DNA from 3 places in the Streptomyces sp. NPDC100445 genome. Region 3 is predicted to be linked to each of the others. Evidence: riboswitches for the same ligand, from Rfam matches in the RefSeq annotation. Region 3 holds a riboswitch; each other region holds the start of a gene.
The links. Region 3 has a riboswitch for cobalamin ahead of ACIQVT_RS33345 (cobalamin biosynthesis protein). Riboswitches for the same ligand answer to the same signal wherever they lie in the genome.

Region 1 (7,826 bases), on a different contig from region 3:
TCCGGGTGAGGGACACCGCGGGACACCTGCCCGGCGGCGGCCGGTGTCCCGTGGCGGTCCCCTCCCGGACCGGCCCGAGCACGGCCGCACGCCGAGACCGCGCGGCCGCCCGGCGCGCCGACCGGCCACTTCGCCGTACTGGGCCACGCCCCACCCCGTACGCCCGTACGCCCGTACGCCGCACCCCCCGACGCACGCACGGCCGGCCCGGTCGCCCCGCCCCGCGCCCGAACCCCCGCCCCGGCGCACGCGGACGCCACCGCCCACGACCATCCGGCCCTCCTCCGCGGGGCGCCCCGTCCCGCTCCGGGCCGGGTGCCGGGACGGACGGGAGCGTTCCGACTCCGGTCGGGGGGCGTCGGCTGATCTAAGGTCGGCACGACGGAAGGAGTGCGCTGTGACCGGTGAGCCGATTCCCGTGATCATCGACTGCGACACCGGCGTCGACGACGCCCTGGCCCTGCTGTTCGCCGTACGCCACCCGGGTCTCGATCTGCGGGCGGTGACGTGCGTGGCCGGGAACACCGACGTCGACGGGGTGGTCCGCAACACGCTGACCGTGCTGGAGCGGGCGGGCGCGCCCGACGTCCCGGTGGCGCGGGGCGCCGAACGCCCGCTGATCGAGCCGGCCCGCTCCGCCCGCCACGTGCACGGCACCGACGGCATGGGCGACCTCGGCCTGCCCGCGCCCACCCGGGCCCCGGCGGCCGTGGACGCCGTCACCCTGCTGCACCGGGAGATCCTGGCCTCCCCGCGCCCGGTGACGCTGGTCCCGACCGCCCCGCTCACCAACATCGCCCTGCTGCTGCGCACCCACCCGGAGGTGACGCGGAACATCGAGCGGATCGTGTTCATGGGCGGGGCGGTGGCGGTCGGCAACGCCACCCCGGTCGCCGAGTTCAACGTCTGGCACGACCCGGAGGCGGCGGCGGTCCTGCTCACGGCCGGGGTGCCGATCACTATGTACGGCCTGGACGTGTTCCAGCGGGTCGTGGTGCCCGGCACGGAGGTGCACCGGCTGCGCGCGAGCGACGAGCCCGGCACCCGCCTGGCCGGTGACCTCCTCGCCCACCGGCCGACCTCGCAGGGCGGGCCGCCCGAGGCGGAGGAGGCGGGCGGCCTCGGCGACGCGGGCGCGGTGTGCGCGGTGGCGGACCCGGGGGGCCTCACCACCCGGCTGCTGCCGGTCGAGGTGGTGCTGGCCCCGGGCCCGGCCCGCGGCCAGACGGTGGTGGACCGCCGGCCCCGCCCCGGCGAGTCCGAGATCCACGGCGGCCGCCGTGACCACGCCCTGGTGGACGTGGCCCTGGAGGTCGACGTGGACCGGTACGTGCGGCTGTACCTGGAGACCGTGGGCCGCTGAGGCCGGTCCGACGGGCCTCAGTCCGCGGGGGCCGGCACCCGCCGCGACCAGCGTTCCTCCACCCTGGCGACCCGCCAGTACGTCAGGGCCGCCGCCCACACGACGACGAACAGGCCGACGATGAGGTAGCCGACGTTGTCCAGGTCGAGGCCGGCGACCCAGCCGGTGATGTCGTCGTGCAGGTCGAACTTCTCGTGCGCCACGCCGACCAGCTCGATCGTGCCGATGAAGAAGGCGACGGCGATGGACAGGCCGGTGATGGCGAGGTTGTAGAACACCTTGCGGACGGGGTTGGAGAACGCCCACTGGTAGGCGAAGTTCATGAAGGTGCCGTCGAGGGTGTCGAACAGGCTCATGCCGGCGGCGAAGAGCAGCGGCAGGCACAGGATGGCGTACCAGGGCAGGCCGGCCGCCGCGCCCGAGCCGGCCATCACCATCAGCGTGACCTCGGTGGCCGTGTCGAAGCCGAGTCCGAAGAGGAAGCCGAGCGGGTACATCTGGCCGGGCCGGGACACGGAGTTGGTGAGCCGGCCGAGCAGCCGGTTCATGAAGCCGCGCGCGGCGAGGTGCTGTTCCAGCTGCTTCTCGTCGTACGCCCCGGCGCGCATGGCGCGGAACACCCGCAGGATGCCGACCAGCGCGACCAGGTTGAGGGCGGCGATGAGGTAGAGGAACGTGCCCGAGACCGTGGTCCCGAGGACGCCGAGCACCTGGTGGGTGCTGGACCCCTCGTTCATGACCTTCCCGGCGAGGGAGGTGCCGCCCGCGATCAGCAGCGCCAGCAGGACGACGACGCTGGAGTGGCCGAGCGCGAACCAGAAGCCCACGGACACGGGCCGCTTGCCGTCGGCCATGAGCTTGCGGGTGGTGTTGTCGATGGCGGCGATGTGGTCGGCGTCGAAGGCGTGCCGCATGCCGAGGGTGTAGGCGGTGACGCCGAGCCCGACGCCGAAGACGTCGGTGCCCACCCGGTAGTGCTCGGGGGCGACGAGGAGGAAGAGGATCCCGAAGGCGACGACGTGCAGGGCGACTATCACCGCCATCAGCCCCGCCGTCTTGACGGTGTCCTCACGTCGCCAGCGGAAAGACGTGGCGTCGGTCATCAGGTTCACGCTCCAGCACCTCGTGGATCACTTCGTGAGCTGCCGTGGCCGGTCTCCTGGCTTACAGGTCCACGTCCGCCGTCCCTGCCTTCCCGGTCGTCGTACGACCAGTGGCCCGGCGGCTGCCGGACGGAACGGGAACTCCCTGATCACAGTGGCGAGGGCCGCGTCGACCTTGCATCGACTTCCCGAGCACCACGGCCCGATCACCGTAGAGGGGCGGACACTCCGCTGCATAGCTGCGCACCTGCGCAGGTATTCAAGATCACATCCGCGCCTGCGAGGATGGTGCCATGCATCTCGTCCCTGCCGACCGAGCCGACCGTCGCACCATCGACGGTCACCGGGTGTGCGAGGCGATCGCCGCCATCGGCGACGCGGAGCACCTGCGCACCTGGGCCGGGCGTTTCTCCCTCCTGGCCGACGCCAACCGGCTCGCGCTGCTGCTCGCCCTGCACCGCACCGGCCCGCTCGCCGTCTCCGACCTCGCGATCGCCACCGGCATGAACGACCCGGCCGTCTCCCAGGCGCTGCGGCTGCTGCGGGCGGCCGGGGTGGTGGCCGGGGAGAAGGAGGGGCGCGTGGTGCGGTACCGGGTGGTGGACGCGCAGGTGCGTGGCCTGTTGGAGCACTGCGCCCCCTGACCGGGCTCGAAAAGGTTCCCTTTCCGGGCAAGGTGGACAGATACAGAGTCCGTACGTCGTCCGTCCATGGGAGCCGGCATGGCAGACCTCTCGTCCAGGAACCCCGACTGGTGGCGGCAGGCCGTCGTCTACCAGGTCTATCCGCGCAGCTTCGCCGATGCCGACGGCGACGGCCTGGGCGACCTCCGGGGCGTCACCCAGCGCCTGAACCACCTGGCCACCCTCGGCGTGGACGCCCTGTGGCTGAGCCCCTTCTACCCCTCCGAACTCGCCGACGGCGGCTACGACGTCGCCGACCACCGGGACGTCGACCCGCGCCTGGGCACCCTGGACGACTTCGACGCCCTGGTCACCGAGGCGCACCGGCTGGGCCTGAAGGTCGTCGTCGACATCGTCCCCAACCACACCTCCGACCGGCACCCCTGGTTCCAAGAGGCGCTGCGCGCCGCCCCCGGCTCCGCCGCCCGCGACCGCTACGTCTTCCGGGCCGGCCGCGGCCCGCACGGTGAACTCCCGCCCACCGACTGGCAGTCGCTGTTCGGGGGCAGCGCCTGGCGGCGGCTGCCCGACGGCGAGTGGTACCTGCACCTGTTCGCCCCCGAGCAGCCCGACCTCGACTGGGACCACGAGGACGTCCGCGCCGACTTCCGGACCACCCTGCGCTTCTGGTCCGACCGGGGGGTGGACGGGTTCCGCGTCGACGTCGCCCACGGCCTGGCCAAGGACCTCACCGAGCCGCTGCGGGACGTCGGCGACGTCGGCGCCTCCGGTGAGGAGGCCCTGCTCGCGGTCGCGCCGGGCACCCACCCGTACTGGGACCGCGACGAGGTCCACGAGATCTACCGCGACTGGCGCAAGGTCTTCGACGCCTACAGCCCGCCGCGCACCGCCGTCGCCGAGGCCTGGGTGCCGGGCGCCCGCCGGGCCCTGTACGCCCGCCCCGACGAGCTCGGCCAGGCGTTCAACTTCGAGTACCTGGGCGCCCCGTGGGACGCGGAGGAGCTGCGCGAGGTCATCACCGCCTCGCTGGCCACCGCCCGTGCCGTCGGCGCCCCCGCCACCTGGGTGCTGTCCAACCACGACGTCGTGCGGCACGCCTCCCGCCTCGTGCTGCCGCCCGGCACCGACCCGGCCGCCTGGCTGCTGTCCGGCGGCGCCGCGCCCGTGGTCGACACGGCGGCGGGCCTGCGCCGGGCCCGGGCGGCGACCCTGCTCATGCTGGCGCTGCCCGGATCGGCCTACCTCTACCAGGGCGAGGAACTGGGCCTGCCCGAGGTCGCCGACCTGCCCACCGAGGTGCTCCAGGACCCGATCTGGGAGCACACCGGCCATGTCCGCAAGGGCCGCGACGGTTGCCGGGTGCCCCTGCCGTGGACGACGACCGGACCCTCGTACGGCTTCGGGCCCGGCGCCGCCTGGCTGCCGCAGCCGGAGTCCTTCGCGGAGTACGCCGTGGAGGCGCAGGCCGGCGCCGAGGGCTCCACGCTGGAGCTGTACCGCACCGCGCTGCGGCTGCGCCGCAAGCTGCTGGAGGGCGAGACGCTGGACTGGACGCCCGGGGCGCCCGCCGGGGTGCTGGACCTCACCCGCGGCGGGGCCTGGCGGTGCGTCACCAACCTCGGCGCGGCGCCGGTCGGGCTCCCGCCGGGCGAGGTCCTGCTGAGCAGCGCCCCGCTCCCGGGCGACGGCACCCTGCCCCCGGACACCACCGTGTGGCTGGCCTAGGGCCCGGTCCCCGCCGAGGTGCCTAGCGCACCGTCGGGCTCGGGCTCGGGTCCGCGCCGGGGGCCGGGCCGGCACCGCCGCCGGCGAGGCCGTCGATGTCCACCGGGGTGGAGGTCGCGTTCGGCGGCGGGGTGAGCACCACCTCCGGCTGGCCCGCGGCCGGGGGCGGCGGGGTCACGTCGGAGTCGGGGAGCTTCGGCGGGGTCGTCTGCTGGAAGAGGGTCTGGTCGAAGTCGACCAGACCCGTCTTCTCCATCACCGTCATGTGGTCCAGCACGGTGTCGTTGGCCTGGTCGGCCAGCGCCCGGACCAGCGAGTTCTTGGTGGTGGACCGGATCTTGGCGATGGTGTTGAAGATCGCTCCGTGGGTCATCCGCAGGATGTTGGCGAAGTCGGTGTCGAACTGCTTGCCGGTGTCCGACTTCAGCTGGCTGACGAAACCCTGCTGCTGGGGGCTGGCGAGGTTGGGCAGGGTGATGTTCAGCATGGGCGCGACCTTGCGGCAGGTGGTGTCCAGTGCCGCGTGCCCGTCGATCAGGTGCTTGCTGGCCGTGAGCACGCCCTTGGTGGTGCCCTTCTGGAGCCCGATCTGCCCCACCGGGTACTCCCACAGCCCGGCCGCCCGCACCTTGACCACGAAGTCCCGGTCGGACTCGGTGAGCGGGCCCCACTGGGTGTTGGCGATCACCCGGGTGGGGGAGCTGGAGACGGTGCTCAGCCCGAGCATGCCCGGGTAGGCGAGTGCCGCGAGGGTCAGGGCCATCGCACCGCCCACGAAGAGAGTTCCCGTCGCGTTCCGCGAGAAGCGCACCGTGCCTCCTGTCCGGTCGTTTGATCCGCCCGTGGCCGGAACCCGGGCGGTGGGGACGCACAGCAGTACGGACGGCGCGGCGGTTCGTCTCTGCCGCGCGGGTAAAAATTCCGCATGTCCTCGTCGCCGTCCCGGCATTGCCAGGTGTTGGTGACCATGGCGAACGGTTGCCGAAACGTTGACCCGTCCCCGGGAGAAGCCCCGCCGACGCGGCCCTAGATTCACCGCATGCCCCCGCAACCGCCGCCCCGGCCCGCCTCCGCGCTGCCCGTCCTGCCCTACCGCCGGCCCACCCGTGGCCGCGACTACTGGGTCCTGGACGACGCCCTGCCCGACGTCGACGTCGTACGGGAACGGTGCCTGGCGAGGGACGACTGGACCGAGGGGTACCCGTACACCTCCGAGAGCTGGCCCGGGCTGCGCGCCATGCCCGCCCTCGAACCGGGTGAACTGGCCCGGATCGAGCAACTGGTGAGGAAGGCGACCGGGGCGCGGAAGCTGTGGGTGCAGCAGACGCCCGGCGGCGGCACCCTGAACCACAACTGCGTGCAGGTCGTCGGCGAGGGGGAGGGCGAGCCCCGCCCGCACACCGACTCGCGCGCCCTGTGCCGGTACGCGGCCGTCCTCTACCTCAATCCCGACGTGGCCGGGGAGTACGGCACCAGCTTCCACCGCCAGCGCCTGTCCGGCGGCCGGCTGGGCGGGAACGTCGTCGCGGCCCCGCACACCAACCTGGTCGAGGCCCTCGGCACGCGGTTCGTCGCCCCGGACGCCTTCGAGGAGGACGTCCGGGTCCCGCACCGGTACAACCGCCTGCTGCTCTACCACGCCAACCTCGTGCACAGCGCGACCGGTTACACCGGGCGCACGCCGGCGGACAAGCGCATGACGGCGGTGTTCTTCTGGATGGCGTGAGCCGCCCGCAGCCGGTGGCAGGATGAGCCGATGACCGAACAGATGTACCGGACCGGCGCTCTCCCCGACCGCCGGTCCGTGGGCACCATGGGCCGGCCGGCAGCCGGGGGGCTGCTCCTCGCCGGGGCCGCCTGGGTGGCGCGGGCCGTGTGGGAGGTGCGGCTGGCGCTGGCCGGGGAACCGGCGTCCGGCCCGCCGGACCAGGGCGGCGGACAGCACCGCCCGCTGACCGCGCTGGAGGACTCCTACCACCTCGTCACCGCCATCGGGGGCGGCGCGGTGGTCCTGTGCGCCGTGCTGTTCCTGTCCTGGCTGACGCGGCTGCGGGACGACGCGCGGGAGCTCTCCGGGGAGCCACCCAGGTACGCCGGGATCTGGCTGTACCTCGGGTGGTTCGTGCCGGTCGTCAACCTGTGGTTCCCCCGGGGGATCGTCGCCGACGCGTTCCGGCGCATCGCGCCGGGGCGCAGGCTGCCCGTCTCCGTCAACGTGTGGTGGGCGCTGTGGCTGATCGGGATGGTCAGCGGGGTGGGCCTCGTCTACGAGGACTCCACGGACCAGCTCATCGGCCGCGCGTACAGCGGTGTGTGGCCGCTGCTGGTGAGTGACGCCGCCGTGATCGGGGCCGCCGTGGCCGGGGCGCTCGCCGTGCGGACCGTCACGGCCGTGCGGGAGGAGCGCGTGCGGGCCCGGGAGCGGGCGTCCGCCGTGCCGACCGGGGCACCCAGCGACGCCTGAGGTCCGTCACGCCAGGGCCGTCACCCTGCGGAGAGTGACTTTATGGGCCAATATGGCGATGTTGGGCGCATCTGCTCTCTCAAAGGGGGCCTCCATGGCTGTGGAAATCCCTGCGCTCGTCAAGCCGTCGCGGCTCAGAAGCCGTGGCGGGCTGCTCGGCGAGTGTCTGGCGGAGTTCCTCGGGACCTTCGTCCTCATCTCCTTCGGCTGCGGCGTGGTCGCGATGGCGGTCGCCGCACTGCCCGGTTCCGGCCGGGCCGCCACCACGACCACCATCTTCCTCGCGGCGGGCGACTGGCTGCTGATCACCTGGGGCTGGGGCATGGCCGTCATGCTCGGCGTCTACGTCGCCGGCGGCATCAGCGGCGCCCACCTCAACCCGGCGGTGACCCTGGCGATGGCCCTGCGCCGCGGGTTCTCCTGGGCCAAGGTCGTGCCGTTCTGGATCGCGCAGATCGTCGGCGCCTTCACCGGGGCGGCCCTGGTCTACCTCGTCTACCACAACGCGATCAGCGCCTTCGACAGCG
Region 2 (7,826 bases), on a different contig from region 3:
GGCGTCGAGCAGGCCGTCGACCAGCTGGAGTTCCGGTACGCGGCCACCGCCGACCAGTTCCTGACCATCGCCAAGCTGCGCGCCGCGCGCCGGCTGTGGGCGCGGGTCGCCGAGGTGTGCGGGGCGCCGGAGGCGGGCGGGCAGGTGCAGCACGTGGTGACGTCGCCGGTGATGATGTCCCGCCGGGACCCGTGGGTGAACATGCTCCGCACGACCGTCGCGACGCTCGCCGCCGGGGTGGGCGGCGCCGACTCCGTGACCGTGCTGCCGTTCGACCACGCGCTGGGGCTGCCGGACGCGTTCGCGCGGCGCATCGCCCGCAACACCTCCTCCATCCTGATCGAGGAGTCGCACCTGGCCCGGGTGATCGACCCGGCGGGCGGCTCCTGGTACGTGGAGCGGCTGACGGACGAACTCGCCGAGTCCGCCTGGCAGTTCTTCCGGTCCGTCGAGCGGGACGGCGGTCAGGCGGCCGTGCTGCGCTCCGGCCGGCTGCGCACCGACCTGGCGACGACGTGGGCGGAGCGCTCCAAGAGGCTCGCCAAGCGGCGTGAACCCATCACCGGTGTCAGCGAGTTCCCGCTGCTGTCGGAGAAGCCGGTGGAGCGCGCCCCCGCGCCCGAGCCGCCGTCCGGCGGGCTGCCGCGGGTGCGCCGCGACGAGGCGTACGAGGAGCTGCGGGCCCGCTCCGACGCCCACCTCGCGACGACCGGCGCCCGGCCCCGGATCTTCCTGGCCACCCTCGGCTCCCCCGCCGAGTACACCGCGCGCGCGTCGTTCGCCGCCAACCTGTTCCAGGCGGGCGGCATCGAGACGGTCACCGAGGGCCGTTTCGAGGACAGCGGCGCCGACGAGGCCGTGCTGTGCTCCAGCGACGCCGTCTACGCCGAGCGGGCCGCCGAGACGGCCCGGTCGCTGCGCGCGGCCGGTGCCCGGCACGTCACCCTGGCCGGCCGGCCGGCCGACCACGCCGGCATCGACTCGTACGTCCACGCGGGCTGCGACGCCGTGACCGTGCTGTCCGCGACCCTCGACCGCATGGGAGTGTCCTGATGGGAATCCCCGACTTCTCCGGCATCGAGCTGGGGACCCCGGTCACCGGCGGGAGCGAGGACGCGTGGCGGGCGGCCGTCGAGAACGCCACCGGCGGTGCGCCGCCGGTGTGGGAGACCCCGGAGGGCATCGGGGTCAAGCCGCTGTACACCGGCCGTGACCTGGAGGGCCTGGACTTCCTGGAGACCTATCCCGGTGTCGCGCCGTACCTGCGCGGCCCGTACCCGACGATGTACGTCAACCAGCCCTGGACGATCCGCCAGTACGCGGGCTTCTCCACGGCCGAGGAGTCCAACGCGTTCTACCGGCGCAACCTGGCGGCGGGCCAGAAGGGCCTGTCGGTCGCCTTCGACCTGCCCACGCACCGGGGTTACGACAGCGACCACCCGCGGGTGACCGGCGACGTCGGCATGGCGGGCGTGGCCATCGACTCGATCCTCGACATGCGCCAGCTGTTCGACGGCATCCCGCTGGACCGGATGACCGTGTCGATGACGATGAACGGCGCCGTGCTGCCGGTGCTGGCCCTGTACATCGTGGCGGCGGAGGAACAGGGCGTACCGCCGGAGAAGCTGGCCGGGACCATCCAGAACGACATCCTCAAGGAGTTCATGGTCCGCAACACCTACATCTATCCGCCGAAGCCGTCGATGCGGATCATCTCCGACATCTTCGCGTACACCTCGCGGCGGATGCCCCGCTACAACTCCATCTCCATCTCCGGCTACCACATCCAGGAGGCCGGCGCGACGGCCGACCTGGAGCTGGCGTACACCCTCGCCGACGGCGTGGAGTACCTGCGTGCCGGGCGGGAGGCGGGCCTGGACGTGGACGCGTTCGCCCCCCGGCTGTCGTTCTTCTGGGCGATCGGCATGAACTTCTTCATGGAGGTCGCCAAGCTGCGCGCGGCCCGGCTGCTGTGGGCCAGGCTGGTCAAGCAGTTCGACCCGAAGAACGACAAGTCGCTGTCTCTGCGCACCCATTCGCAGACCTCGGGCTGGTCCCTGACCGCGCAGGACGTCTTCAACAACGTCACGCGCACCTGTGTGGAGGCGATGGCCGCGACCCAGGGCCACACCCAGTCGCTGCACACCAACGCCCTCGACGAGGCCCTCGCGCTGCCCACGGACTTCTCGGCGCGGATCGCCCGCAACACCCAGCTGCTCATCCAGCAGGAGTCGGGCACCACCCGGGTCATCGACCCGTGGGGCGGCAGCGCCTACGTGGAGCGGCTGACGTACGACCTCGCGCGCAAGGCCTGGGCGCACATCCAGGAGGTCGAGCAGGCCGGCGGCATGGCGCAGGCCATCGACGCGGGCATCCCGAAGCTGCGCGTGGAGGAGGCGGCGGCCCGCACCCAGGCGCGCATCGACTCCGGGCGGCAGCCGGTGATCGGCGTCAACAAGTACCGGGTGGACAGCGACGAGCAGATCGACGTCCTCAAGGTCGACAACTCCTCCGTGCGCGCCCAGCAGATCGAGAAGCTGCGGCGGCTGCGCGCGGAGCGGGACGAGCGGGCCTGCCAGGACGCCCTGGACGCGCTCACCCGGGCCGCCGACGGCAGCGAGAACCTGCTGGAGCTGGCCGTGCGCGCGGCCCGCGCCAAGGCGACCGTGGGCGAGATCTCCGACGCCCTGGAGAAGGTGTACGGGCGGCACGCCGGGCAGATCCGTACGATCTCCGGGGTGTACCGCAACGAAGCAGGCCAGTCCCCGTCCGTGGACCGCACCCGTGCCCTGGTGGACGCCTTCGAGGAGGCCGAGGGGCGCCGGCCGCGCATCCTGGTCGCCAAGATGGGCCAGGACGGGCACGACCGCGGCCAGAAGGTGATCGCGACGGCCTTCGCCGACCTCGGTTTCGACGTCGACGTCGGCCCGCTGTTCCAGACGCCGGAGGAGGTCGCCCGGCAGGCGGTGGAGGCGGACGTGCACGTGGTCGGCGTGTCCTCGCTGGCCGCCGGTCACCTCACCCTCGTCCCCGCGCTGCGCGAGCAGCTGGCCGAGGAGGGCCGCGAGGACATCATGATCGTGGTCGGCGGGGTGATCCCGCCGCAGGACGTGCCGACCCTGCTGGAGATGGGCGCCACCGCCGTGTTCCCGCCCGGGACGGTGATCCCGGACGCGGCCCACGACCTGGTGAAGCAGCTGTCGGCCGACCTCGGCCACACCCTGTAGGGCCGATGGCAGCGATCGGTCTCGACACGTATGTGAAGGGTGTCCTCGACGGGAAGCGGGCGCTGGTGGCCCGGGCCATCACGCTCGTCGAGTCCACCCGCCCGCAGCACCGGGCGCTGGCGCAGCAGTTGCTCACCGAGCTGCTGCCGCACAGCGGCCGGGCCCGGCGGATCGGCGTGAGCGGCGTGCCCGGTGTCGGCAAGTCGACGTTCATCGACGCGTTCGGCACGCTGCTGACCTCGCAGGGGCACCGGGTCGCCGTCCTCGCCGTCGACCCGTCCTCCACCCGCACCGGCGGTTCCATCCTGGGCGACAAGACCCGGATGGAACGGCTCGCGGTGGACCCGGACGCCTTCGTCCGGCCCTCGCCCAGCGCGGGCACGCTGGGCGGTGTCGCCAAGGCCACCCGGGAGTCGATGGTGGTGATGGAGGCGGCCGGCTACGACGTGATCCTCGTGGAGACCGTCGGCGTGGGCCAGTCGGAGACGGCCGTCGCGGGCATGGTCGACTCCTTCCTGCTGCTGACGCTGGCCCGCACCGGCGACCAGCTCCAGGGCATCAAGAAGGGCGTCCTGGAGCTGGCGGACGTCATCGCCGTCAACAAGGCGGACGGCCCGCACGAGCGTGACGCCCGGGCCGCCGCCCGGGAACTGGCGGGCGCGCTGCGGCTGATGCACGGCAAGGACGCGTTCTGGACGCCGCCGGTGCTGCACTGTAGCGCCCGGGAGTCCGCCGGCCTGGACACCGTGTGGGAGCGGCTGGAGCGGCATCGCGCGCTGCTGGACTCCACCGGGCGGCTGGCCGCGAAACGGCGGGACCAGCAGGTGGAGTGGACGTGGGCGATGGTCCGCGACGAACTGCTCGGCCGGCTGCACGCCGACCCGGCGGTGCGCGCGACCGCCCCCGGCCTGGAACAGCAGGTCAGGGACGGCCGGTTGACGGCCACCATGGCGGCGGAACGCATCCTCGCGGCCTTCGGGGACCGCGCCGCCGGATCGACGGCCGGCTGAATCCGCCCCGGGTCCGGCACCGCCCCGAGGGGTGGGCCGGACCCGTGCCGGGCGGACTCGACCGCCCGTGCCGGACGGCCGGGCGGGCGGCGGCGTATGGGGTGCGTCAAGGGCGGGCGGGCCGGCGTATGGACGCCGTCAGGGGGCGGCGGTATCCGGCCACGGGGGTAATGTGCTTGCAGCGTTCGCCTTTTCGCCCCTCACCCTTCAGGAGTCCACGACGGCCGATGCGGCCTTCGTCGTCACCGTGCTCGCGGCCTTCGCGCTGGTGGCACTCGTCGCCCGGGGGGTGACGAAGCTGTGACCGCCGACGCGTTCCCCGTCGAGACGGTGGTCGGCCTGATCGTGGCCGTCGCCCTGTTGGGCTACCTCTCACACCCGTGGTACTTCCAACCGCGGCCCGCCGCCGGGCTGGGCACCGGCTCGCCCGACGGCCGCCACCTGCTGCTGCTCTCCGGCGCCACCAACCTGTCCGCCGACAGCGCCCGGCTCCTACGGTCCGTCGAGCGGGCGAAGGCCCGGGTCGTGGCGGACAACTCGGTCCCGGGCCACCCGGTCGACCCGGTCCGGGTCCCCGCCGACGCCGTCACCTCCTCCGCCTCCGGCCCTGGACCCGGACATCTCCCCGGCCTACGCCGAGCTCCAGTTCCGCCGGCCGCCTGCCACCCGCACGGCCAAGGGCGCGCGAACGGCGGGAAGTCGGCGGCGCGGTGGCCGGCGTCCCGGTGTACGCCCCGTCAGGGCCGCTGCCGCGGCGGGGTGAAGGCGTACAGGTCGAGGATGTCCGGGCGGGGCGCGACACCGGGACCGCCCGCGCGCACCCAGCCGGCGATGTCCTCCGCCGCGTCCGGGTCGTTGACGAGGCCGAGCCAGACCGGCCGGGCGCCGGCGGCGCGGCCGGCGGCGGAGGGCTGGACGACGATGACATTGGCCTGGTCGCACACGTCGAGACAGGCCGAGACCCGCACCGGCACCTGCGCGCGCAGCCGCGCGGTCTGCGCCGCGTGGTCGACGCCGGGCACCTTGGCGGTGCCGCAGCAGCAGTCCCGGCACACCACGACCCGGCAGGGCGCCGGGTCGGTCCTCCGCGCGGCCACGCCGTCGCCGCCTTCTTCTCCGACCGGCTTTCCGGGCACGTCGGTACACCCCTCTCCCGGGGAGATCCGCCCCGGTGTCCGTCGAGGAGGCGACCGCGTGAGTCTCCTGGCTCCCGGGTCGCCGCTCGTCCCGGCCTTCCCGCCCGTCCGCGGGCAGTGGCCTGTCGGGAGTCGCTCGCCGGTCACAGTGGCGGGACCGCGCCGGATTCACACCGGCTTCCTCGGACCGCCGTCGCCCTGTCACCGGTCATCATGGCACCGCCGGCGGCCCCCGTCGAACCTGTGCGCGTACGGTCACAGGTGCAGCCCCACGTGATTGACGATCAGCCGTTTGCCCTCGGGGTCCAGGGCGAAGTAGATGCGTCCGGCCTCGTTGGGCGAGACGGCGTCCCGGACCTTGATGTGAGGAAGTCCGTCCCGGCGCTTGTGCTCGAACGTGAAGTAGCGCTTGTCCTTGTTCTTGCTCAGCTTCTCGTCGCTGTTGGCGAACCTCAGCCCGTGGTGGTCGTAGAACCACTGGTCGAGCCGGGGCCGTTTGCCGGGCTTGGTGTAGAGGTCCATCGCGGCCTGCGCGAGGGCGATCAGCTGGTCGGTCATCTCCTCCGGGTACGGGTACTGGGACGCCTTCCACGCGCGCGCCGCCCGCACCGTGAACACGATGCGCTCCTCGGACGTGCGGGCGAGCGCCTCGAACGTGGGTACGGCGTCCGCACCCAGGACGGGGATCGCGTTCCAGACGTCCTGCTCGGCCGGCTGCCCGCTCGCGCCGCTCGACAGGTCCAGGTACAGCTTCTTCCAGTAGTCCCGGTCCTGCCGCAGCGCCTCGGCCGCGGCGGCCTCGGACTGCGCCTTGTCGCGTTCCTCCATGCAGCTCTGCGCCATGTCCTCCCACGACCTGGCGTCCTCCTCCAGTTGCCGCGCGCGCTCCTTCAGGGCCTGGAGTTCGGCGGTGGTGTCGCCGGCCGCCTGGGCGCGCGACAGCCGCTCCGCCGCCCTGCGGGCCCCGGCCCGGTACGAGGCCTGCCGCGCGCGTTCCCAGGCCGTGTCACTGCCCCGGGCGATGACGGAGAGGTGGGCGAGCGACGGCATCAGCCGTCCGCACACGAAGGACTGCTGGGCCACCTGCTCCCGGGAGTACGCGGGGTGTTCCAGGCCGAGGTTGGGCCAGACCAGCCGTGCCCCGCCGCTGGGCACGGCCACCTGTTGGTGGACCCGGCGGACGGCCTGCGCGGTGACGTAGTTCAGCGTCACGACCTGGGCCAGGCCGGCGAGTTGCCCGGAGGCGTCGGCCGCCACCGTCCAGCCCAGCTGGTCCCGGGGGTGCATCAGGAGGATGGGGAGGCGGGTGCTCAGCGCGAGCGACTCCAGCAGGACCGCCGCGTGGCCGTGCTCCCGGATCCGCTCGTACCGCCCGGTGGCGCGCTGGCCGAGCACCCGGACGTCGAGGCAGGCGTCGGCGAGCACCGCGCGCAGCAGGCGCGGGCGTCTGAGCAGCGGGCTCTGCACCGGCGCGATCCAGCCGTCGGGGATCTCCCGGCCCATGACGAGCCGCAGCGCCCCGCCGCCGTCGTCCGTCCGGGAGAGAGTGACGCGGGTGACGAACTGGGCCGGGCCGTCGGACAGGGGCTGGTGGATGGTCGTCCGCAGCGCGCGGGCGCGCTCGTCGCCCGCAACGACCCAGCCCACCCGGCGCTCGCCCTGCCCGGGGGCGTTGCCGGGGAGCACGGCCCGGCCGGCACGGTCGAGATCCGCGGGGGACGGCGCGGGGAACCGGCCGCGGTCGCCGAGCCAGGCGGCGAGGTGGTCTCGGAGACGCTCGTACACATGTCCGGGCCGCCGCGCGGACCGGGCGTCCTGGACGTCGAAGGCGACGGCATACAGCACCTGCACGGTGGCTCCCCTCAGCCCCGGACGCCCCCCACGGGCGGACCGGTCCCCCTCGAACGCGGTCAGGGCGTCGCTTGAGGGGTCACCGTAGTACCGACGCACCCGACCGGCCATGACTTCGCAGCGCGCACCGTCCCTCACGATCGGTGCCCGGACGCCCGGCGGACCGGCGGGCGACCGGCGGAAAACGATCGTCGGGGCCGCCCGGCGGGCACGCGGTGCCACCGATCATGCAACCCTCTGCGGCGGTGCGGTGTTTTAGTCCGTACCAAGTCCCCTGCGGCTGGGCCGGCTCCTGGTGCGCCGGTCCACGGACAACAGTGTTGACGAGGAAGGAAAGAGTGATGGGCGATTCAGAGGCGCTGACAGCGCTCCAGCTCGCTGAACTTGTTCGTTCCCGTGCCGTGTCACCGGTGGAGGTGGTACGGGACACCCTGGACCGCATCGAGCGGCTCAACCCCGCGGTCAACGCGTTCGTCACGGTCTGCGCCGACGAGGCGCTCGCCGCCGCCAAGGAGGCCGAGCGGGCCGTGCTGTCCGGAGCCGAACTCGGCCCGCTGCACGGTGTGCCCATCGGCGTGAAGGACCTGGACCCCGTGGCGGGC
Region 3 (7,826 bases):
GCAGGGTGGGGACGCGGAGCAGGGCCGCTCCGGCGTCCTCGGTGATCCGCCCGGCGTGCAGCCCGGCACGGCCCTGCGCGGCGCGCACGGCGAGCGGCAGCAGTGGCCGCGGGGTGTGGCGGGCGGCGGCAAGGGCGCGCAGCGTGGCCTGCCAGCTGAGCACCGGTGAGTCGAGGACGAGTCCGGCGACGCGCTCGCGGACGGTGGAGTGCCCGGCGGCGTGCAGCGCCATGGTGGCGCCGGTGGACCAGCCGAGCAGCACGACGCGGCGGGCTCCGTGGTCGACGGCGTAGCGGATGGCCGCGTCGACGTCGCGCCACTCGCTCTCGCCGAGGCGGTTCAGTCCGTCGCGCGGGCGTGGGGCGCCCAGGTCGCCCCGGTAGGCGAGGGCGAGGACCGGCAGGCTGCGGCCGTGCAGGAAGCCCAGGACGTTCAGGACCTGCTCGCGGGTGGTGCCCAGGCCGTGCACGGCGATCACCCAGGTGTCCCGGTGGCCGGGCACGAACCAGGCGGGCAGCGCGCCGAGTTCGCCGGGCACCTCGACGTCGGTGTGGTCGATGCCGAGGGCGGTGCGCGGGTTGCCGACGTAGAGGTTGGGGGTGAGCCACACCGCGTCGCCGGGGGCGAAGGTGCCGTGGGTGACGCGCTCCAGGCGGCGTACGACGGTGTCGGCGGTGTGCCCGGGGGCCCCCAGGACGGGGCCGAGGACCGCGTGGCTGCCGTCGCCGGCGAGGCCGTAGATGCCGGGGCGCAGGGCGGCCAGGTCACGGGTCAGCGTGATCCGGCCGGGGCCGGTGCCGTGCACGGTGAGGCGGGGCTCGGTGGGCAGGGGGCGGCCCGCGGGCGCCTTCAGCGCGGCGTCGCTGGCGAGCCGGCCGGCGGCCACGGACAGGCCGGCGGCGGCTACGGCCGCGGTGATCGCGGTGGCGGTGGCTCTGACGGTGCGCACGGAACCAGTGTCGGGGCGGGGTGCGCCACCGGCCAGCGGAGCGGCGGGCCGGGGTGAGCTGCGGGCCGGCGCGGCCCGGACCCGGGGGCCGTGGCGGAGCCGGAGCAGGCGGAGTCGGGGCGTGCCGGTGGTCGGGGTGCGCGGGGCGGGGCTGGCTGGCAAGGGGTCACCTCCGTTGGCCGTACCCCTTCAAGCGTTCCCCGGCTTCGGCCAGTTGTGCCTCCGACAGCAGGGTCGGGGTCAGTCCGGGCACGGAGGACGCCGTGAGCCACAGGCGGCACATCCACTCCAGTTGGGCGGTGCGGTCGTAGGCCTGGTCGAGGGTGGCGCCGTGGGTGACGGTGCCGTGGTTGCGGAGGAGGCAGCCGGAGCGGCCGTCGAGGGCGCGGAGCATGTGGGCGGCCAGCTCGTCGGTGCCGTAGGGGGCGTAGGGGGCGACCCGGACGGGGCCGCCGAGGGCGGCCGTCATGTAGTGGACCGGCGGGAGCGCGGGCACGAGCGTGGAGACGGCGGTGGCGTGCACGGCGTGGGTGTGGACGACGGCCCGGGCGTCGGTGGCGCGGTAGACGGCGAGGTGCATGGGCAGTTCGCTGGTCGGTGTCAGGGTGCCCAGGACCTGGCGGCCGGTGAGGTCGACGCCGGTGAGGTCACCGGGGGCGAGCCGGTCGTAGGGGACGCCCGTCGGGGTGACCAGTACGAGGTCCCCGAGGCGTGCGGAGACGTTGCCGGAGGTGCCGACCACGAGCCCGTCGGCGACGGTCCGGCGTGCCGTCGCGACGAGGTCGGCCCAGAGCCGCGCCCGTTCCCGCGCGGTGTCGTCCGACCCGGTGGTGTCCGGCCCGGTCGCGCCCTGCCTGGTCGCGTCCGGTCCGGTCGCGTCCGGCCGGGGGTCGTCCCGCCCGGCGTCGTCGCGCCGGGTGTCGTCCGCGTCCGCCGGGTTCCGCCGCAGTTCAGCCATGCGGCGATCCTGCCAGCCGGTCCGGTGCCCCGCGGGCCGGTCGGTCACTTCGGTCCGGAAGCCATGCCTCCGAACGGGCGGAACCGGTCGCGAAACGCCTGAGGCCGGCGCGGATTCGGCCATCACCGCCCCTTCAATGGTCTCTCCCGCCCCCTTCCGCCCGTCTCTGCCCCCTCCTGCCCGCCTCTGCCCGCTCCTGCCCGCTCCTGCCCACTGGACGATCCGGACGTTCGCCACCGCCCGCGGCCCCGGCCGTCCGTCACACCGGAGAGACGCATGGCCCCTGTACGCGCCCTTGTCCGCCGCCGCGCCGGCGCCCTCGCGGCGGCGGCCACGGCGGTCCTCGTCCTCGCGGGCACCGCGACCGCGTCCACCGGGCCGGCGGACCCGGCCGGGCCCGCGAACCCGGTCGGCCCGGTGGACCCGGTCGGCCCGGTCGGGCCGGTCGGCCCGGTCGGCCTGGTGGGCTCGGCCGGCCCGCTGGAATCGGCCACCACGCTCCCCCGGGGGCACGACGTGTCGTCCCACCAGAGGCGGGTCGACTGGTCCGCCGCCCGGGCGAGGGGCGCGCGGTTCGTGTACGTCAAGGCGACCGAGTCCGTCACGTACCGCAACCCCTACTTCTCCGGGCAGTACAGCGGTGCCCGCTCGGCGGGCCTGCTGCGGGGCGCGTACCACTTCGCCCTGCCGGACCGCTCCTCCGGTGCCCGGCAGGCCGCCTACTTCGTGCGCCACGGCGGCGACTGGCGGGCGGACGGCTGGACGCTGCCGCCGGCGCTGGACGTCGAGTACAACCCGTACAGCACCCGGCACAAGTGCTACGGGCTGGGCAGGGCGCGGATGGTCGGCTGGATCCGGTCGTTCAGCGACGAGGTCCGGCGGCGCACCGGCCGCCGCCCGGTGATCTACACCACGGCCCAGTGGTGGCGGCTGTGCACCGGCGACAGTCACGCCTTCGCCGCCGGCAACCCGCTGTGGATCGCCCGGCACGGCACCGCGCGGCCGGGCACGCTGCCGGGCGGCTGGCACTACTGGACGTTCTGGCAGTACGCCATCGGCGGGACGCTGCCGGGTGACCAGAATCTCTTCGACGGCTCCATGAGCCGGCTGCGGACGTTCGCGCGGGGCCGGTAACCAAGGGGCGCCCGGGACGGGCGGGCGGGGGACCACCTCGAACCCGTACGACAGTCACCCTCATGCCGGTCCTAGTTCATCTTCCGTTCACTCAGGTTGCCTACGTTCGACCCGCCAACGACCTCGAACGATTGCCTGGGTAAATGGAAAGCTTCTCGCTGATCCTCGCGATAGTGGTGGCAACCGCTCTCGCGTTCGATTTCACGAACGGTTTCCACGACACCGCGAACGCGATGGCGACCACCATCTCCACCGGCGCCCTGAAGCCCAAGATCGCGGTGGCCATGTCGGCCGCCCTCAATCTGGTGGGCGCCTTCCTCTCCGTGGAGGTCGCCAACACGATCTCCAAGGGTCTCGTCGACGAGAGCGGCATCCGTCCCGAGGTCATCTTCGCCGCGCTGGTCGGCGCGATCCTCTGGAACCTGCTGACCTGGCTGGTGGGCCTGCCCTCCAGCTCCTCGCACGCCCTGATGGGCGGCCTGGTCGGCGCCACCGTCGCCTCGGCCGGCTTCGGCGCCGTCCACGGTGACGTGCTGGTCACCAAGGTGCTGCTGCCGGCGGTCGCCGCGCCGATCGTCGCCGGCCTCGCCTCGCTGCTGGCCACCCGCTTCTCCTACGGCATCGGCGGCACCGCCGACGGCGAGGCCACCCGCAAGGGCTACCGCGTCGGCCAGATCGCCTCCGCGGGCCTGGTCTCCCTGGCCCACGGCACCAACGACGCCCAGAAGACGATGGGCATCATCACCCTCGCCCTGATCGCGGGCGGCTCCATCGCCCCCGGCTCCAACCCTCCCACCTGGGTGATCCTCTCCGCCGGCCTGGCGATCGCGCTCGGGACCTACATCGGCGGCTGGCGCATCATCCGCACCATGGGCACGGGCCTGACCGAGCTGGAGCCGCGTCAGGGCTTCGCCGCCCAGACCAGTGCCGCGACCGCCATCCTGGCCTCCGCCCACCTCGGTTTCTCCCTCTCCACCACCCACGTCGTCTCCGGTTCGGTGATGGGCGCGGGCCTCGGCCGCAAGGGCGGCGTGGTCCGCTGGTCCACCGCGACCCGCATGTTCGTCGCCTGGGCGCTCACCCTCCCGGCCGCCGCGCTGGTCGGCGCGGGCGCCGAGTCCGTCACCGACCTCGGTGACTGGGGCACCGCCGCCGTCGCCGTCTTCCTGGTCGCCTCCAGCGCCGCCATCTGGAAGATCTCCCGCCGCGAGGTGGTGGACCACACCAACGTGGTCCACGGGAGCGCCGAGCCGGCCGGTGTGGTCACCACCGCCATCGCCGCCGTCACCCCGCCCCCGGCGGCCCCGGTCGCCATCGACCTGAACCTCGACCTCACCTTCCCGCAGCAGGTCGGCGCACCGGCCGCCGTCGCCGAGCCCGCTCCCCCGGCGACCCCGGTCACCCCGGCCGCCACCGTCTGAGTCCGGTCACCCCGGTTACCGAAGGAAGCATCCCCATGAAGATCGACTGGGCGGCCCTCGGCTCCGTCTTCGGAGTGAGTCTCGTGGCCACCGTGGGCCTGGTGACCCTGTTCACCCTCGGCGTCGCGGGCCTGAACCGGCGCGAGAAGGCCGCGGCGCAGGGCGGCACCGCCGGCCTCGCCGTCACCGGCGCCTACCTGTGCTTCGCGGCCTGCGCGGCGGCGGTGGCGTACGGCATCCACCTGGTCGTGGCCAAGGGCTGACCCGCACGTCCCCGAGAGGCTCCTCCCGCGCCGGTCGCGGAGGGGAGCCTCCGTCATGTCCCCGGTCGGGCCCGCGCGTCGTGTGGTGTGGGGATCGGCACACTCTCCCCCCGCAGGTCAACGGCAGGTTGACGGCCCTTCCGGGCACGTGGTGGACTGCCCAGGCCATCTACGGCGGCAGAAGAGGAAGCCGGTGCGAATCCGGCGCGGTCCCGCCACTGTCACCGGGGAGTGATCCCCGGGAGCCAGGAACTCTCACCGCCGATTCACGTCGAACCAGGGCGCGGACACCCTGAGTGAGGACCTACAGCGACATGCTCGGCTGCCCAGCGAGGACCCGACCGAGGACCCGTACCGGGACCGCACCCGTCCCCACGGCCGGCTGAGCCGATGGGTGCCGATCGCACATACGCGTACGGCGCCGCCGCCGGCCTCCTCGGTGACCTGCTCCTCGGCGACCCGCGCCGCGGGCATCCGGTCGCCGTGTTCGGGCGGGCGGCCGGAGCCGTGGAACGCGTCCTGTGGCACGACCATCGCGGCTGGGGTGCCCTGCACACCGCCGTGTGCGCCGGCGGCGCCGTCGCGCTGGGAGCACTGGCCGCACGCGCCGCGCGCCCCCGTCCCGCCGTCTCCGCCGCGCTGACCGCCGCCGCCACCTGGGCCGTCGTCGGCGGCACCTCGCTCGCCCGCGAGGCCCGCGCCGTCGGGCGGGCCCTGGAGGCCGGGGACGTGGAGGCGGCCCGGGCCCGGCTGCCCCACCTGTGCGGCCGGGACCCGCAGGCGCTGGACGCCGACGGCATCGCCCGGGCCGTGGTCGAGTCGGTCGCCGAGAACACCTCCGACGCCGTGGTCGGCGCCCTCGTCTGGGGCGCCGCGGCCGGCGTCCCCGGGCTGCTCGGTTTCCGGGCGGTCAACACCCTGGACGCCATGGTGGGCCACCGGTCGCCCCGCCACCGGCGCTACGGCTGGGCCTCCGCCCGCCTCGACGACGTCGCCGGCTGGCCCGGGGCCCGGCTCACCGCCGTCCTCGCCGCCCTCGCCGGCCCCGATCCGCGGGGTGCCGCGCGGGCCTGGCGGGCCGACGCCTCCCGGCACCCGAGCCCCAACGCCGGCCCGGTGGAGGCCGCGTTCGCGGGCGCCCTCGGCGTGCGGCTGGGCGGGACGCTCTCCTACGGCGGCCGGGTCGAACACCGGCCCGTGCTCAACGGCGGCACCGGACGGCCGGTCCGGGTCGGCGACATCGACCGGGCCGTACGGCTCTCCCGCCGCGTCGGCCTGCTCGCGCTCGGCACCACCCTCGCCGCGCGCGGCCTGATGAAGGGACGTGGGAAGTGAACGGGGGTCTCCTCGTCGCCGGCACCACCTCCGACGCCGGCAAGAGCGTCGTGACGGCCGGGATCTGCCGCTGGCTGGTCCGCCAGGGCGTGAAGGTGGCGCCGTTCAAGGCGCAGAACATGTCGCTGAACTCGTTCGTCACCCGCGAGGGCGCGGAGATCGGGCGGGCGCAGGCCATGCAGGCGCAGGCCTGCCGCGTGGAGCCCACCGCGCTGATGAACCCGGTGCTGCTCAAGCCGGGCGGCGAGCAGAGCAGCCAGGTGGTGCTGCTCGGCAAGCCCGTCGGGGAGCTGAGCGCCCGCGGCTACCACGGGGGCCGGCAGCAGCGGCTGCTGGGCACGGTGCTGGACTGCCTGGCCGAGCTGCGGGGCACGTATGACGCGGTGATCTGTGAAGGGGCGGGCAGCCCGGCCGAGATCAACCTGCGGCGGACCGACATCGTCAACATGGGCCTCGCCCGCAACGCGGGGCTGCCCGTGCTGGTGGTCGGGGACATCGACCGCGGCGGCGTCTTCGCGTCCTTCTTCGGCACCGTCGCCCTGCTCTCCCCCGAGGACCAGCGGCTGGTCGCCGGGTTCCTCGTGAACAAGTTCCGCGGCGACGTGTCGCTGCTGGAGCCGGGCCTGGACATGCTGCGCGGGCTCACCGGACGGCCGACGTACGGTGTCCTGCCCTTCCAACACGGCCTCGGCATCGACGAGGAGGACGGGCTGCGGGTGTCGCTGCGCGGCACCGTCCGCGAGTCCTCGGTGACGCCCCCGGTCGGCGCGGACGTGCTGCGGGTCGCCGTCTGCGCGGTCCCGCTGATGTCGAACTTCACCGACGTGGACGCCCTCGCCGCCGAACCGGGCGTCGTCGTGCGCTTCGTGGACCGCCCGGAGGAACTGGCCGACGCCGACCTCGTGGTGGTCCCGGGCACGCGCGGCACCGTCCGGGCGCTCCAGTGGCTGCGGGAGCGCGGGCTGGCGGACGCGCTGGTGCGGCGGGCCGCCGAGGAGCGGCCCGTGCTCGGCATCTGCGGCGGCTTCCAGATCCTCGGCGAGCACATCGAGGACGAGGTCGAGTCCCGCGCCGGACACGTCCCCGGGCTGGGTCTGCTCCCCGTCCGGGTCCGCTTCGCCCGCGAGAAGACCCTGACCCGGCCCGTCGGCCGGGCCCTCGGCGAGCGGGTCGAGGGGTACGAGATCCATCACGGGGTCGCCGACGTCACCGGCGGGGAGCCCTTCCTGGACGGCTGCCGGGCCGGCCGGGTGTGGGGCACCCACTGGCACGGCTCGCTGGAGTCGGACGGCTTCCGGCGGGCTTTCCTGCGGGAGGTGGCCGCCGCCGCGGGCCGCCGTTTCGTGCCCGCGCCGGACACCTCCTTCGCCGCGCTGCGCGAGGAGCAGCTCGACCGGCTCGGCGACCTGATCGAACAGCACGCGGACACCGACGCGCTTTGGCGGCTCATCGAGTCGGGCGCGCCGCAAGGACTGCCTTTCATCCCACCGGGAGCGCCCGCATGAGCACAGTGTTGTTGTTGTCGACCGCCGACACGGATCTGCTGGCGGCCCGGGCCTGTGGCGCCGGCTACCGCATCGGCAACCCCACCCGGGTCGACGTCGCCGGGGAACTGCCGGCCCTGGTCGAGGGCGCGGACATCGCCGTCGTACGGCTGCTGGGCGGCAAGCGCGCCTGGGAGGACGGGCTGGCCGTGCTGCGGGCGTCCGGCGTCCCGACCGTGCTGCTGGGCGGGGAGTCCGTCCCGGACGCCGAGCTGATGGCCG

Region 1: linked by a shared signal. The riboswitch ahead of ACIQVT_RS22890 (HoxN/HupN/NixA family nickel/cobalt transporter) and the one ahead of ACIQVT_RS33345 (cobalamin biosynthesis protein) in region 3 are both predicted to bind cobalamin.
Region 2: linked by a shared signal. The riboswitch ahead of ACIQVT_RS22015 ((2Fe-2S) ferredoxin domain-containing protein) and the one ahead of ACIQVT_RS33345 (cobalamin biosynthesis protein) in region 3 are both predicted to bind cobalamin.

What each region holds. Positions count from the first base shown of each region.
Region 1 is NZ_JBIVZV010000010.1:688-8,513, reverse strand. It holds gene ACIQVT_RS22895 (nucleoside hydrolase) at 398-1,363, shown strand; gene ACIQVT_RS22890 (HoxN/HupN/NixA family nickel/cobalt transporter) at 1,381-2,466, opposite strand; cobalamin riboswitch at 2,495-2,681, opposite strand; gene ACIQVT_RS22885 (ArsR/SmtB family transcription factor) at 2,760-3,110, shown strand; gene ACIQVT_RS22880 (glycoside hydrolase family 13 protein) at 3,189-4,835, shown strand; gene ACIQVT_RS22875 (DUF4142 domain-containing protein) at 4,858-5,610, opposite strand; gene ACIQVT_RS22870 (DUF6445 family protein) at 5,875-6,561, shown strand; gene ACIQVT_RS22865 (DUF4328 domain-containing protein) at 6,592-7,299, shown strand; gene ACIQVT_RS22860 (MIP/aquaporin family protein) at 7,394-7,826, shown strand, end outside.
Region 2 is NZ_JBIVZV010000009.1:147,942-155,767, forward strand. It holds gene ACIQVT_RS21990 (methylmalonyl-CoA mutase family protein) at 1-1,053, shown strand, start outside; gene scpA (methylmalonyl-CoA mutase) at 1,053-3,227, shown strand; gene meaB (methylmalonyl Co-A mutase-associated GTPase MeaB) at 3,233-4,237, shown strand; gene ACIQVT_RS22005 (hypothetical protein) at 4,410-4,541, shown strand; partial or broken gene ACIQVT_RS22010 (potassium-transporting ATPase subunit C) at 4,622-4,892, shown strand; gene ACIQVT_RS22015 ((2Fe-2S) ferredoxin domain-containing protein) at 4,975-5,334, opposite strand; cobalamin riboswitch at 5,434-5,557, opposite strand; gene ACIQVT_RS22020 (hypothetical protein) at 5,629-7,224, opposite strand; gene ACIQVT_RS22025 (amidase) at 7,566-7,826, shown strand, end outside.
Region 3 is NZ_JBIVZV010000018.1:98,357-106,182, reverse strand. It holds gene ACIQVT_RS33370 (alpha/beta hydrolase) at 1-949, opposite strand, end outside; gene ACIQVT_RS33365 (class II aldolase/adducin family protein) at 1,116-1,907, opposite strand; gene ACIQVT_RS33360 (lysozyme) at 2,184-3,041, shown strand; gene ACIQVT_RS33355 (anion permease) at 3,185-4,462, shown strand; gene ACIQVT_RS33350 (hypothetical protein) at 4,498-4,725, shown strand; cobalamin riboswitch at 4,861-5,003, shown strand; gene ACIQVT_RS33345 (cobalamin biosynthesis protein) at 5,116-6,060, shown strand; gene ACIQVT_RS33340 (cobyric acid synthase) at 6,057-7,565, shown strand; gene cobN (cobaltochelatase subunit CobN) at 7,562-7,826, shown strand, end outside.